DNA from 2 places in the Arthrobacter sp. 10T419 genome. Region 1 is predicted to be linked to the other one. Evidence: riboswitches for the same ligand, from Rfam matches in the RefSeq annotation. Region 1 holds a riboswitch; the other holds the start of a gene.
What was found. Region 1 has a riboswitch for cyclic di-AMP ahead of AC1DBD_RS15765 (aggregation-promoting factor C-terminal-like domain-containing protein). Riboswitches for the same ligand answer to the same signal wherever they lie in the genome.

Region 2: linked by a shared signal. The riboswitch ahead of AC1DBD_RS09330 (NlpC/P60 family protein) and the one ahead of AC1DBD_RS15765 (aggregation-promoting factor C-terminal-like domain-containing protein) in region 1 are both predicted to bind cyclic di-AMP.

What each region holds. Positions count from the first base shown of each region.
Region 1 is NZ_JBFTHF010000010.1:94,972-101,925, reverse strand. Features, by position in the region: gene AC1DBD_RS15780 (HAMP domain-containing sensor histidine kinase) at 1-609, shown strand, start outside; gene AC1DBD_RS15775 (bifunctional glycosyltransferase family 2/GtrA family protein) at 722-2,170, shown strand; gene AC1DBD_RS15770 (glycosyltransferase family 39 protein) at 2,167-4,203, shown strand; cyclic di-AMP (ydaO/yuaA leader) riboswitch at 4,439-4,619, shown strand; gene AC1DBD_RS15765 (aggregation-promoting factor C-terminal-like domain-containing protein) at 4,618-5,340, shown strand; gene AC1DBD_RS15760 (VOC family protein) at 5,474-5,851, opposite strand; gene upp (uracil phosphoribosyltransferase) at 5,949-6,584, opposite strand; gene AC1DBD_RS15750 (phosphatase PAP2 family protein) at 6,609-6,954, opposite strand, start outside.
Region 2 is NZ_JBFTHF010000004.1:97,496-104,449, forward strand. Features, by position in the region: gene AC1DBD_RS09325 (M23 family metallopeptidase) at 1-722, shown strand, start outside; cyclic di-AMP (ydaO/yuaA leader) riboswitch at 869-1,027, shown strand; gene AC1DBD_RS09330 (NlpC/P60 family protein) at 1,291-2,055, shown strand; gene AC1DBD_RS09335 (HNH endonuclease) at 2,299-2,799, shown strand; gene mobA (molybdenum cofactor guanylyltransferase) at 2,890-3,600, shown strand; gene AC1DBD_RS09345 (DUF6457 domain-containing protein) at 3,584-3,871, shown strand; gene AC1DBD_RS09350 (molybdopterin-binding protein) at 3,868-5,373, shown strand; gene fdhD (formate dehydrogenase accessory sulfurtransferase FdhD) at 5,461-6,345, shown strand; gene AC1DBD_RS09360 (alpha-mannosidase) at 6,451-6,954, shown strand, end outside.

The sequences.
Region 1 (6,954 bases):
GAGCGGATGACCACCCTGGTGGAGGACCTGCTGCTGCTGGCGCGGCTGGACGAGGGGCAGCCGCTCAAGGTCACCGACGTCGACCTCACCCAGCTGGCCGTCGAAACGGTGAGCGACGAGAAAGTCATGGCACCCGACCGCCTCTGGCAGCTGGAGCTCCCGGACGAACCCGTGGTGGTGCGCGGGGACGCGACCCAGCTTCACCAGGTCCTCGCCAACCTCCTGTCCAATGCCCGCAAACACACGGCCCCCGGGACGAAGGTGGTCACGGGCGTCACGCGTTCGGCTGACGGCAGCGCCGTGGTCACCGTGACGGACAACGGCAGCGGCATCGCTCCCGAATTCCTCGGCCGGGTCTTCGCCCGGTTCGCCCGGGCCGACGCCGCGCGCACCAACCCGGCCGCCGGTCCCGCGGCCCGTCCGGTGCGAAGCCGTGAGGGCACGTCGGCGGTCGCGACAGCGGCCGCGGCTTCCGAGGGCACCAGCGGCCTGGGCTTGTCGATTGTGCAGTCAATTGTGGAGGCGCACGGCGGGACCGTCGAGGTCACGTCCCGGCCGGGCCGGACAGAGTTCGCCGTCCGGCTGCCCGCGGCGCCTCCGCTGGCGTAGCGGGCCGCCGCTCTGGTCCGGACGCCGGCACGGCGGCGCCGGTCCTCACTTCCACAGCCCCCGCACAGCTTGACCCTAAAGCCCTCATATGGGGCGCCGGGAAAGTTGAGCCATGACGTTCACAGACCAGGCCCCAGGACCACAGCCCCACTCCACGGCGACGCCGCCCGGCCCGGCCGCGCCGCCCGGGCCGGCCGCGCCGCCCGGGCCGGGCCCGTTGACCCCGGCGTTCACCGGCCCCGGGAGCCTGCGTTCAGCCATCGACACCCGCACCACCACACCGGTGCTGGATATCACCATTCCGGTGTTCAACGAGGAACGTGACCTCGAAGCGTGCCTACGCCGGCTGCACGCCTACCTTGTCGGCTGCTTCCCGCATTCCTTTCGGATCACGGTGGCGGACAACGCCAGCACCGACGGAACACTCCAGACGGCGGAACGCGTCGCCCGTGAGCTCCGGGAGATCAACGTCGTCCACATGGCCGAAAAAGGCCGCGGGAATGCGCTGCGCAAGGTGTGGCTTGCCTCGCCGTCGCAGCTCCTGGCGTACATGGACGTGGACCTGTCCACCGACCTGGCGGCGCTCGGCCCCCTGCTGGCCCCGCTCATTTCGGGGCACTCGGACCTCGCGATCGGGACCCGGCTGACCCACAACTCGCGTGTGGTCCGCGGACCCAAACGGGAATTCATCTCGCGCAGCTACAACCTGCTGCTGCAGTCGTGCCTGGGCGCCCACTTCAGCGACGCCCAGTGCGGCTTCAAGGCCATCCGGGCGGACGTGGCCCGGCAGCTTCTCCCGCACACGCTGGACAACGCCTGGTTCTTCGACACCGAGCTGCTGGTACTCGCCGAGAGGTGCGGCCTGCGCGTCCACGAAGTCCCGGTCGATTGGACCGACGACCCGGACTCCAGCGTGGACATCGTCCAGACGGCCATCGCGGACCTGCGCGGCATGGCCCGGCTGAGCCGGGACCTGCTCTCGGGCCGGATCCCGGTTCCCGAACTCCGCTCCGCCCTGGCCCGCGGACCGCTGCCGGCTTCGTCCCGGGCCCAGGAACAAAGCCCCGGCGGAAGCCTCTTCGGCCAGCTCGTGCGCTTCGGCAGCATCGGGGTGGCTTCGACCCTCGCGTACTTGCTGATCTTCGTGCTCTGCCGGGGAATCATGGACCCGCAGCTGGCCAACTTCCTCGCCTTGCTCACTACCGCGGTGGCCAACACCGCGGCGAACCGGCGCTTCACCTTCGGCATCCAAGGCAGCAGCCAGGCGGCCCGCCACCATTTCGAGGGGCTGCTGGTATTCGGGATCGGGCTGGCCCTGACCTCCGGTGCGCTCGCCTTCGTCCACGGCACGTCCGGCGGAACCCCTGACCGCTGGCTGGAACTGGTCACAGTGACCGCCGCCAACCTGGCCGCCACCGCCATCAAATTCCTGCTGTTCCGGCACGTGGTCTTCCGCCGTCGGGGCGCCCCATTCCTCCGGCCCCCGGCGCCGTACCCTATGCTCCGGCGTCCGCCGCCAACGACTCAGCCCTCCCCCACACAGAAACGGCCAAGTAAATGACCGCAACCCTCGACCCCGCCACCGGCGGCCCGGCCGGCAGCACGCCCGCATCGGCGCCCGCACCCTCGACGACGGCGACCCGCCCGGCAGTTCCTCGACCGGCCGCCGCGCAGGACCGCCGGGCACGCCTGCTGTTCGGACCACAGCGGCGGTGGGTGCGGCCCTCGGCGGCCCTGCTGCTGGTCTTCACCGCAGTGTTGTACCTGTGGAACCTGGAAGCCACCGGCTACGCCAATTCCTTCTACGCCGCAGCGATCCAGGCCGGCACCAAGGACTGGACCGCGCTGCTGTTCGGCTCCCTCGACGCGGGCAACGCCATCACGGTGGACAAGCCACCGGCCGCGCTCTGGATCCCGGCCCTCGCCGGGCGGATCTTCGGTTTCTCGGCACTGAGCATGCTCATTCCCCAGGCGCTCATGGGGGTGGCCGCCGTCGGACTTCTGTACCTGACCGTCAAACGCGTGTCCGGTTCCGCGGCGGGCCTGCTGGCCGGCGGTGCCCTGGCGCTGACCCCAGTGGCAGCCCTGATGTTCCGCTTCAACAACCCCGACGCCATGCTCACCCTGTGCCTGGTGCTGGCCGCCTACCTCACCACCCGCGCCATCGAAAAGGCCAGCTGGAAATGGCTCGCCGCAGCCGGCGCGGTAATCGGCCTGGCGTTCCTGACCAAGATGCTGCAGGGCTTCCTGATAGTGCCCGGGCTGGCCCTGGCCTACCTGTGGGCGGCACCCACCACCCTCGGCCGCCGGCTCCTGCACCTCCTCGCCGCCGCGGCGGGGATCGCCGTCGTGGCCGGCAGCTACCTGGCGCTGTTCCAGCTCACTCCCGCCTCGGCCCGGCCGTACATGGCGGGGTCGGAGACCAACAGCTTCCTGGAACTCACCTTCGGCTACAACGGCCTGGGCCGGATCACCGGGTCCGGCGGCGGGATGCCCGGTGGAAATGCTTTCGGAAATGCCGGCGGCCCGGGCGGAAACGGCAACGTGGGCTTCGGCGGCGCGGCCGGGATCACCCGGATGTTCGGGACCAGTTTCGGCGGCGAAGTGTCCTGGCTGTTGCCGGCGGCCCTGGTTCTGCTGGTGGCAGGTTTGTGGTTCACCCGGCGCGAGGCCCGGACCTCCGCCACCCGTGCCGCGCTCCTGCTCTGGGGCGGCTGGCTGCTGATCACGGCAGGCATCTTCAGCTTCATGAGCGGCACCGTGCATCCGTACTATGCCGTGGCACTGGCCCCCGCCGTCGCGGCCCTGGTGGGCATCGGCTCGGCGGAACTGTGGCGCGGCCGGACCCACTGGCCCGCTCGGATGGTCCTGGCCGTGACGGTGTTGGCTGCCTCGGTCTGGTCCGCCGTGCTCCTGGGCCGCGACCCGGCATGGCTGCCCGGGCTCCGGGTGACCGCCGTCGTCCTGGGCGTGCTGGCCGCCGCGGCGCTGCTGCTCCGGGTGGACAGCCTGGCGGCGCTCCCGGCCCGGCTCCGCAAAGCCGCTGCGGCCGGCGTCGTGGTCCTTTCGCTTCTGGCCGGCGGGCTCGGGACCACCGCCTGGACGCTGGCGACGGCGGCCCAGCCGCATTCGGGGTCAATCCCCACCTCCGGGCCCACCGCGTCCGCGATGGGCGGCGGCTTCGGGGCGGCCGGCAGGCCGGACGGCGGGATCGCCGGTTCCAGCGGCGCGGCCGCCGGCGGTCCCGGCGGACCCGGCACGGATACGGCGTCGGCTGAGCTGACAGCGTTGCTGAAGTCCTCCGGCGCCAAATGGTCCGGGATTGTCTCCGGCGCCACCCAGGCCGCCAGCCTGGAACTCGCCACCGGCACCAATGTGATCGCGCTGGGCGGCTGGAACGGCGGCGACCCGTACCCCACGCTCGCGCAGTTCCAAGCGATGGTGGACCGCGGCGAGATCGGCTACTTCATCTCCGGCGGCACGGGCGGCCCGGGCGGGGGCCGCGGCGGCAACTCCGAGGTCGCCAGCTGGGTCGCGGCCAACTACCAGGCCCAGACCGTGGGGAACGCCACCGTGTACACGCTGGCGAAGTAGGCTCCTCTCCCCCGCTTGCCTCCGTCTCCGGCGCGCCGTTTCGACGGTTCCGTGCCCGCTCGATGCTTACCGGCGTCGAGCGGGCACGGAACCGTCGAAACGGGCACCCACGCGGCGGCCGTGAAGGCAAGACGCCGCTCCGCAGCAGGGGCCAGCCGTTACCTAAATGTGACATCTGATTGAAAGTCCGGTACCGTTTTAGGGTGCGGCCATCGATCTGGCCGCGTGTCCGGGCTGACGCCAAACTCTGCCGCTACCCGGATTCCCATGGACCAGGCAGAGACGGGGAACCCAGAGTTCCCGGGCATTCTGCATCCATGCACCCTTGGGGTTAAGCCGCCACGTCGAGATTCCGTGCGGCCGGATTTCGCATCCGAACCCGACAGCTAACTCCGTAGGCGTTGAGAGGCGAACATGACTGAAATCAAGGCACCCACGCGCCCAGAAGGCGCTAAACGCACGTCCGACGCCGAGCGCGCGCGCCACCGCGCCGAGCCGGCGAAGCACACTTCGAGCCCGTCCCGGCCCCGTGCCCGGACCAATGGCAAGCGCGCCGCCGTCGTAGCCACCGCTTTCGCCGTCCTGCTGGGGGCAGGGGCCGCGGGCCAGGCCTCCGGCACTGCCGCGCATACGGCCGAAGCGTCGAAAGACACTGCCGCGTCCCTGCAGACCCTGGACTTCGAACGCGTCGGCAGCAACACGCCCACCTCGCCCGCCCCGATGAGCGTGGAGGCCCAGGCCTCCAAAATCAAGCCCGCCAAGGCCCCGGCGGCCAAGGCGCCGGCTCCGGCTGCCAAGGCGCCTGCTCCCGCGAAGCCGGTCGCCATTGACGACCCCGCCGGTGCGCAGGCCTACGCCGCCTCTCAGCTGCCCGCCCACGGCTGGGCCCCGAGCGAGATGCAGTGCCTGATGAAGTTGTGGACCAGGGAGTCCGACTGGAAGACCACGGCTACCAACGCCAGCAGCGGCGCTTACGGCGTGGTCCAGTCGCTGCCCGCCGAAAAGATGGCCAGCGCCGGCGCCGATTACCGGACCAACTACCGGACCCAGATCAACTGGGGACTGCAGTACGTGCAGGACCGCTACGGTTCACCGTGCGGCGCCCTGAACTTCCACTACGCGAACAACTGGTACTAAGCGCGGCCGAGGCTGCAAGCCATGAGTGAGGCCCCGGATCTTGGGATCCGGGGCCTCACGTGCGCCTGCCGCGTGCGCCTGCCGCCGCGCCGCCTTCGGAATACGGGCCGCGCTACGGAACCGCGCCGCCGCGCTAGCCGTTCGGACGGTTGGGGATGTACTGCACCCCCCATTTGTTACCGTCGGGATCGGCGAAGTAGACGAAATGCCCCCAGTCCTGGACATCGATGTCGCTGACGTCCACACCGTTGTCCTTGAGTTGCTGGTGCGCCGCCTGGATGTCGCTGACGACCAGCTGCAGGCCGGGGGCGGTGCCGGGCGGGGCGTCGTTGAGGCCCTCGCCGATCGCGATCGAGCACCCGGAACCCGGCGGGGTCAGCTGGACGAAACGGATGCCTGGCGTGGGCCGTTCGTCGTAGTCGGCGTTGAAGCCGACCTTGTTCACATAGAAGTCCTTGGCCCGGTCCACATCCGACACGGGGACAAACACGAGTTCAAGTTTCCAGTCCATGGGCACAGGCTAGTCCCGGACGCCTTACGCCGGAACCCTTGACCGCGGGGACGTTTCAACCGCCCTACCCGCGAGGGGCAGCGGTGCACGCCGGCGGCTAGACCGCGATGCCGTACAGGCGGTCTCCGGCGTCGCCCAGCCCGGGCACAATGTACGACTTTTCATTGAGCTTCTCGTCGATGGAGGCCAGCACGATGGTCACGTTGGCGTCCGAGAGCTCTTCTTCCAGCTTGGCCAGGCCCTCCGGGGCGGCCAGCAGGCAGATGCAGGTGACGTCCGAGGCGCCGCGCTTGAAGAGGAACTTGATCGCCTCGCGCAGGGTGCCGCCGGTGGCGAGCATCGGGTCCAGGACGAAGATCTGCCGGTCTGTCAGGTTCTCCGGGAGGCGCTCGGCGTAGGTGATGATGTCAAGGGTCTCTTCGTCCCGGGCCATGCCCAGGAAGCCTACCTCGGCGGTGGGCACCAGCTTGGTCATGCCCTCCAGCATGCCGAGACCGGCGCGCAGGATCGGAACCACCAGCGGGGTGGGCTTGGTGAAAGCCGTGCCGACGGTGGTGCTGACCGGCGTCTCGATGGTCACCGGCTCGGTGCGGACGTCCCGGGTTGCCTCATAGGCCAGGAGCGTGACGAGCTCCTCGGTGAGCTGGCGGAAGACCGGGGACGGGGTGTTCTTGTCCCGCAGAACGGTGAGTTTATGGGCGACCAGCGGGTGGTCGACAACGAGAGTGCGCATGGGTCAAAACTACCACCCGGACCTTCAGGACCGTCCCGCGGGGTCCGGGGTATCGGCGTCGGCGGTCCGCTCCGCGGTGCTGCCCTTGCGGCCGCGGGCGGGGGCGCCGTCGCGCAGGTGCGCATCGTTGTCGAACGTCGGCGCGGGGCCGGTGTGTTCCCGGTGCCGCAGCACATGGAACAGCCTGTGGGCCAGGATCACGATCCCCACCCAGCCCAGCCCCAGGGCCCAGCCGAAGATCACATCGGTCATCCAGTGATGGCCCAGGAAGACGCGGCTCATGCCCATCGCAAGGATGAAGATTGCACCCGCGGTGATCAAACCGACGCGGGCTATGGTGCGTCTGACTTGCAGGCAGGCGAGGTAGACC
Region 2 (6,954 bases), on a different contig from region 1:
CGCACCGCGAAGCGCGCCGCGGCCGGCGCAGCGCGTTCCGTCAGGTAACAGACTTCGCCGCTGTCAGCGGCGTGGGGCAGAAGGCAGGCATTGCCCTGGCCGCCACGGGTTTGGTCCTCACCGTTACAGTTCCGGCCACCGGCCCCGTGATGGCCACCGATGCGGCCAGGTCCGGTTCGGTTTCCGCGGCGGCCCAGCCCGAGGTCAAGGCCCCGGCCGCCGAGATCAACTTCAACCGCACGGCCGTCACCACCAAGGGTGACCCGGACAGCAAGCTCAAGCAGTTGCTGAGCGCGCAGTCCGTCGGCAGCATCACCCGGGCAGCCTCCGCGGGCAGCCTCGGGGCGCCGCTGGATTCCATGGTCACGGCCTCGCCGTTCGGCTACCGGGTCAGTCCCATCACGGGAGCCGTCGGGGAATTCCACCGGGGCCAGGACTACGCGGCCCAGTGCGGCACTCCTGTACATGCCGCCGCGAGCGGCACCGTAACCTTTTCCGGCTGGCACCCCTACGGGGGCGGCAACCGGGTCGTGATCGACCATGGCAACGGCCTGGAGACCACGTACAACCACTTGTCGTCCTCCGACGTCCACGTGGGCCAGCAGGTCTCACGTGGCGATGTGGTGGCGATGAGCGGGACCACCGGCGCCTCCACCGGCTGCCACCTCCACTTCGAGGTGATGGTCAACGGGGAAGTTGTTGACCCGCTCGGCTGGCTTTAGCCAAGCCGAGGGACCACTCGCATTTCTGTGACACGCCGTGATCTGAATGTGACATTGAGTCCCAACTGCTGTACCGTATGAAGCACGCCAACTTCTCCGAAGTTGGCGCTCTTGAGTGGATTGCCTAACTCTGCCACCGCTCAAGGTCCGTTCGCATGACATCGTCTGGCAGGGGCGGGGGAACCAATTTTGGTCTTCGCAAGAAGACCTTGGGGTTAAGTCGCAAAGCTTCCCAGGAAGCAGCGCGGCCGGGTGACTCCCATCCGAATCCGACAGCTCACCTCGTAGGCATTGGGAGAGGCTACTTTCGTGTCTTCACGCCACAATGCTGCGCGTTCTCGCGCTGGCGAGGCTCAGTTGAGCCCGCTGAATTCCATGCTCCGTGCCGCCCTTGCCGGCGCCCGGACTGGATCACACAACGCAGTTCCCGCTTTTGGCGCGTCTTCGCAGTACACCCTTCGCTAAGAAACCCGTTTCGGGGCGATCCGGCGTACCCCCAAGATGCCGGAGCGTCCTCAGTCCCGCCTGCAAGCAGCGCGGACCCAAGGATCACGAAAGAGAGAACTGAATGACTACTCGTGCAACCATTGCACGCCACCGCGCGGAGGTCACCAAGACCAACTCGCTGGCTGTCATTGCTAAGGCCGTCGGCGACAACGCCGGTGGTATGGGTCGCCAGGCCGCGGTTATCGCTGCAGCCTCCGGCCTGGTCCTGACCAGCGGTATCGCAGCCAACGCTGCCGAGACCAACGTTCAGCGTGAATCGACTTCCGCTTCGGCCATGGAAGTACAGTCCAACGCACCGGCCACGATCTCCGCGGCCTCCAGCATCGCGATCTCCTACGAGAAGCCTGCTGTCACCACCGCGCCGGCTCCGGTTGTCGAGGCGGCCAAGCCCGTCGTCAACGTCCAGGAAGCGGACACCGCCGTCACCGGTACCGGAACTGGTACCGGCACCGCGGTCACCGCATCGCTGGCCACCAAGGCTCCGGCCGCCGTCAGCGGCATGGGCGCTTCGATCGCCGCTGCTGCCTACGCACAGATCGGTGTCTCCCAGGACTGCACCATGCTGGCCACCAACGCGCTGGCCGCAGTCGGCGTCCACTACCACGGCTGGCCGGCGGGTTACCTGTCCTTGGGCCGCACCGTGAGCGCCGCCGAGGCCCAGCCGGGCGACCTCGCCTACTACCAGAACGGCGGCATGGGCATGGCCCACATCGCCGTTTACGTCGGCAACGGCATGGCCGTCCATGGCGGCTGGAACGGCGGCACCACCGCGCTGTACAGCGTCAACGTGGGCTCCGGCCCGGTCTTCATCCGCGTCGGCGGCTAGGACTTAGGCGCGTCTAACGCCTGAAGCTTTGTGAAGGACCCCTGCCCTCGCGGCAGGGGTCCTTTGCAGTTTGCGGCTCGCTCGCGCCCGACCGCCGAGGCGCGGCCAGGAAGCCCGGCAAAGAAAAATTCGGCAATCCGGGCCTTCGGTGTTTACTCTTGTGGTGTCGATCCATAGCCCGACCATGCACAGGGCAGCCGGCCCTCGTGCCCCTGGCGGGTGCGGCCGTGAAGAGGTATGCGGATGCGCACTCTCGTTCTGAATGCTGGATATGAACCGCTGGCGGTAGTCACCTTCCGCCGGGCGCTGGTGCTTGTACTGACCGGGAAGGCCAGCGTGGTGGCCGAGGGGGATGAGCCCGTGGTGGGTCCGCAGGATATCCTCGGCCGACCGACGGTGATCCTGCTTAACCGGTACATCAGGCCGCGCTACAACACCCTGACGGCCGTGAGCCGCAGGGGAGTGCTCCGCAGGGACAACCACCGTTGCGCCTACTGCGGCAAGGCTGCCCACACCATCGACCATGTCCACCCCAAGTCGCGGGGCGGGGCGGATTCCTGGGAGAACCTGGTGGCGGCCTGCCTGCGCTGCAACAACGCCAAGGGAGACCACACGCCCGCCGAAATGGGCTGGAAGCTGGGCTTCGTTCCCGGGCCGCCGAAGGGCACGATCTGGCAGATCAAGGAACTGGAGAAGCCGACGCCCGCCTGGGATCCGTTCCTGCTCCCCGAAAAGGCGCACTAGGCAGGCGCACCGGGCAGGCGCACTGAGCAGGCGCACCGGCGTCGCGGGCTGACCCGGCCGCGGTGAGGCCGATGCGGCTAGGCTGGGCTGGTGGAATTCGACGCTGTTGTACTCGCCGGGGGCCGGTCCGCCAGGCTTGGCGGCGTACCCAAGGCCCTGCTGACGGTCGACGGCGGCACCCTGCTAAGTCGGTCACTGCAGGCTGCCCGGGGCGCCCGCCGGACCGTCGTCGTCGGCCCCGACCCCGGCGACCTCCCACCAGATGTGCTCGGCTGCCGCGAGGACCCGCCGTTTGGCGGACCCGCCGCCGCGATTGCCGCCGGCCTTTCCGCCCTGGCCGCCGTTGGGCGCGGCGAGCCCACCGCAGCCGGCGCGGCCTCGCTGACCCTCGTGCTGGCCTGCGACATGCCCCGCGTGGCCGACGCCGTCCGCGCCTTGCTCGACGCACTGGCTGATGTCCTCGCCAATGCCCCGGGTGACGCCGCGGCCGGCCCCGTCGACGGGTTCGTGGCCGTTTCGGCGGACGGCCGCCTGCAACCCCTCGTGGGACTTTATGGCACGGCCGCGCTAGAACGCGCCGTCGCCGACGCGGCGCGGCGGAACGCCCTCGAGGGGGGCTCAGTGTTCTCCCTCCTTGCTAGTCTTGAGCTGCGGCAGGTTCCGGTTCCGTCGGGTTCCACCGATGATGTGGACACTTGGGACGACGCCTCCGCCATGGGGGTGTCCACGCCCGGTCCGGGCCAGTCCGGGGCGCTGGGGCCCAACTCAACTTTGGAGGCAAACGGTGAAGAGCCAGGATGAAACGCTTGAAGACTGGTGCCGTGCGCTGCTCCAGGCCCTTGAGCTCGAAGATGTCGAGATCGACATCAACGAAGTGCTGGGGCTGGCCGGTGTGGCCGCCCACTCCGTCGTCCGGCCGGCCGCGCCGCTGACCACCTTCATCGCCGGCTTCGCCGCCGGCCTGGCGTCCGGATCCGGCCAGGCGCCGGACAGCGTGTCAATGCAGGCCGCCATGGGCGTGGCCCGGAAGCTCGCCAAGGAGTACGCCGCCGCCGAGGCTTCCGGGGCATGACCCCGGAGCCCCCTGACGGCAGCAGCGGCGTCGAGGACGACGATTCCGTGTCCGAACCGTCCGCCGCGCCACCGGATGCCGACGCCTCCGTCGACAATAACGCCCACGACGACGATGACGCCGACGACGGCGCCGCGGCCGTCGCGGAGGCGCCGCACCGGCATCTCGCCCACAGCTGGCAGGAAGCCCGGCAACTGGCCTTCGACTGCGCCGTGCCCATCCCGTCCTCGCCCATTCCGCTCCGGCACGCCTTGGGCCGGACGCTGGCCGAGGACCTGACAGCACTGCATGACATGCCCCACTACGCCTCCTCCGCGATGGACGGCTGGGCGGTCAACGGCAGCGGCCCGTGGATCCTGGCCGAGCCGGGCCAGCGGCTGGCCCCGCACCAGGCGAGCCCGATCAACACCGGTGGACTGATCCCGCCGGGTGCGAAAGCCGTGCTCCGCAGCGAGAGCGGCGTCATCGCCCCGGACGAGGACGGGCTGCCGGTCCTGAAACTGGGCGGTGGCGCCAAGCCCGGGGAACCCCGCAACGGCGAACACATCCGCAAGGCCGCGGAGGAAGCCGCCGCCGGAGAGGTGCTGATCAAGGCCGGCGCCGTGCTCAACCCCGCGCACCTGGCCCTGGCCGCCCTCGCCGGTCACGACGCCCTGCCGGTCCTCGGCAAGGCGATGGTGCGGCTGGTGCTCACCGGCGCCGAAGTCGTCAGCACCGGCGTCCCAGCGCCGGGGGAGGTGCGGGACACGTTCGGGCCGCAGCTCGGCGCCGTCGTGGAAATGCTCGGCGGAATCTGCGCGGGCGAGGTCAAGATCGGGGACAGCGACGCCGATTGGCTCGCCGCGCTCGAAGACACCGAAGACACCGGCGCAGCTCACGATCCGGTGGGCGGCGCGGAGCCGGCCGGCGAGACACTCCCGGCCGACGTCGTGATCACCACAGGCGGCACCGGCCGCTCCGGCACTGACCATCTCAGGCGCACGGTTGCGGAATTGGGCGGCAGGCTGCTGATTGATGGCATCGCCATGCGCCCGGGCCATCCCGCGGTGCTGGCCGAACTGCCGGACGGGCGCTTCGTCATCGGGCTCCCCGGGAACCCGCTCGCCGCCATGATGGCGCTGTCCACGATTGGCGCCCCGCTGCTGGCCGCGCTGGGCCACGGGACGCCGCCGCCGGTGACGGAGGTGCCGTGCGGGACCATGATCGAGCCCGACCCCGGCCGGACCAGGCTGATGCCGTTCCGTATGCTGTACGGGATGGCATCGCCGGCGCACCACACCGGCCCGGGCATGATGCGGGGACTGGCGGCGGCCGACGGCATCCTGGTGGTCCCGCCGCACGGCGTCCAGCTGGGGGAGCCGGTCCCGGCGTTTGCCCTCCCGTGGGGAGCCGCGCTTCCGGAGCCCGCCCCCGCGAAGGCTGCCGCCAAACCGGCCACCAAGCGCACCGCCAGGAAGCCGGCACCGGAGGGTCCGGTTGACTGGAGCGGTCTGCTTGGCTGACGCCCGGACAGAGTTCATGATGGATTCAGGGGAGAGCCGCCGCAGCTGGCGGCCGAACCCGTACTTAACGCTGATGAGGAGTATCCGATGGGCCGCGTGACACAGCGCCGCAAGGTGCACAAATTTGTCCTGGACGGCTCGCCGCAGGCGCTCGAGTTCCCGGTCCGGCACCGGGAAGACGTGTTGGCGGTCGAGGAGCCGCTTGAGATCCGGCTGGGCAATCTGTCCTTTTCCGTCACGATGCGGACCCCGGGCAACGACTTCGACCTTGTTGCCGGGTTCCTGGTCTCGGAGGGCGTCATCTGGACGCCGGATCAACTCGTCTCGCTGCGCTTCTGCGCCGGCGAGGACGAGGACGGCATCCAGACCTTCAACGTCGTCGAAGCGCAGCTGCGCCCCGACGTCGTCCGGCCGGACACGGGGCGAAACTTCTTCACCTCCAGCTCCTGTGGGATCTGCGGCACCGACTCGATCGACGCCGTGCGCAAGTCCTCGCACTTCAGCCCGGCAGCGGACCCGCTGACCGTGCCGGTGGAGACCCTCGCCTCGCTGCCGGACCGGCTGAGGGAGGCCCAAACCGTTTTCGACGTCACCGGCGGCGTGCATGCGGCGGGACTCTTCCGGATTGCCGACGACGGCTCGGCCGAGCTGCTTTGCCTGCGCGAGGATGTGGGCCGGCACAACGCAGTGGACAAGGTGGTGGGCTGGGCGCTGCGCGAAGGCCTGCTGCCCTTGAGCGGGACCGTGCTCCAGGTTTCCGGCCGGGCATCCTTCGAACTGGTGCAGAAAGCCTCGCTGGCCGGGATCCCGGTGCTGGCCGCCGTCAGCGCGCCCTCCAGCCTGGCCGTCGAACTCGCCGAGGACAGCGGGATGACCCTGGCCGGGTTCAGCCGTGGCACCACCTTGAACGTCTACGCCGGCCACGAACGCGTGTCCATGCGGCAGTCATCGGCCAGCGGCGCCCCCGCTTAACAACGTTGGCTTAACCGAGGCGGCCGACGTAGATTTTATCCATCGACTGGACACAGGGGTCGACCACGACTTGGCAACACCGGCACCAGCGCGAAGAGGATCACATTGCACGACGACCGCCGTCTCACGGAAGTCCGGCTGGACCGCTTTCTGCGCGAACGCATCATCCCCGCCGTGTACCCGCGCCGGGTCCCGCTCACGCTAAGCAGCTGGGACGTTGCGGGGGAACCGGTCCCGGTACAGGATGCGCTGCGGCAGACGTTCGTCCCGCAGGATCAAGGGGCGGCGTGGGGACAGCCATGGAGCACCAAGTGGCTGCGCCTCCAGGGCGAGGTCCCCGACTCCTGGGGCAGCCGCGCGGACACCGCCGTCGAAATCCTGGTGGACCTCGGCTTCAGCGGTGACCTGCCCGGGTTCCAGTGCGAGGGTACGGCCTGGCGGGCCGACGGATCGGTAATCAAGGCGATCTCCCCGCGGAACCAGTACATCCCCCTCAAGCTGCTGGGCAGCGGCATGTCCGTGGACTTCTACGTCGAAGCCGCTGCGAACCCCGACCTCTCGCAGGGCTGGACCTTCGCAGCTACCCCTTACGGCGATAAGGCGACCGCC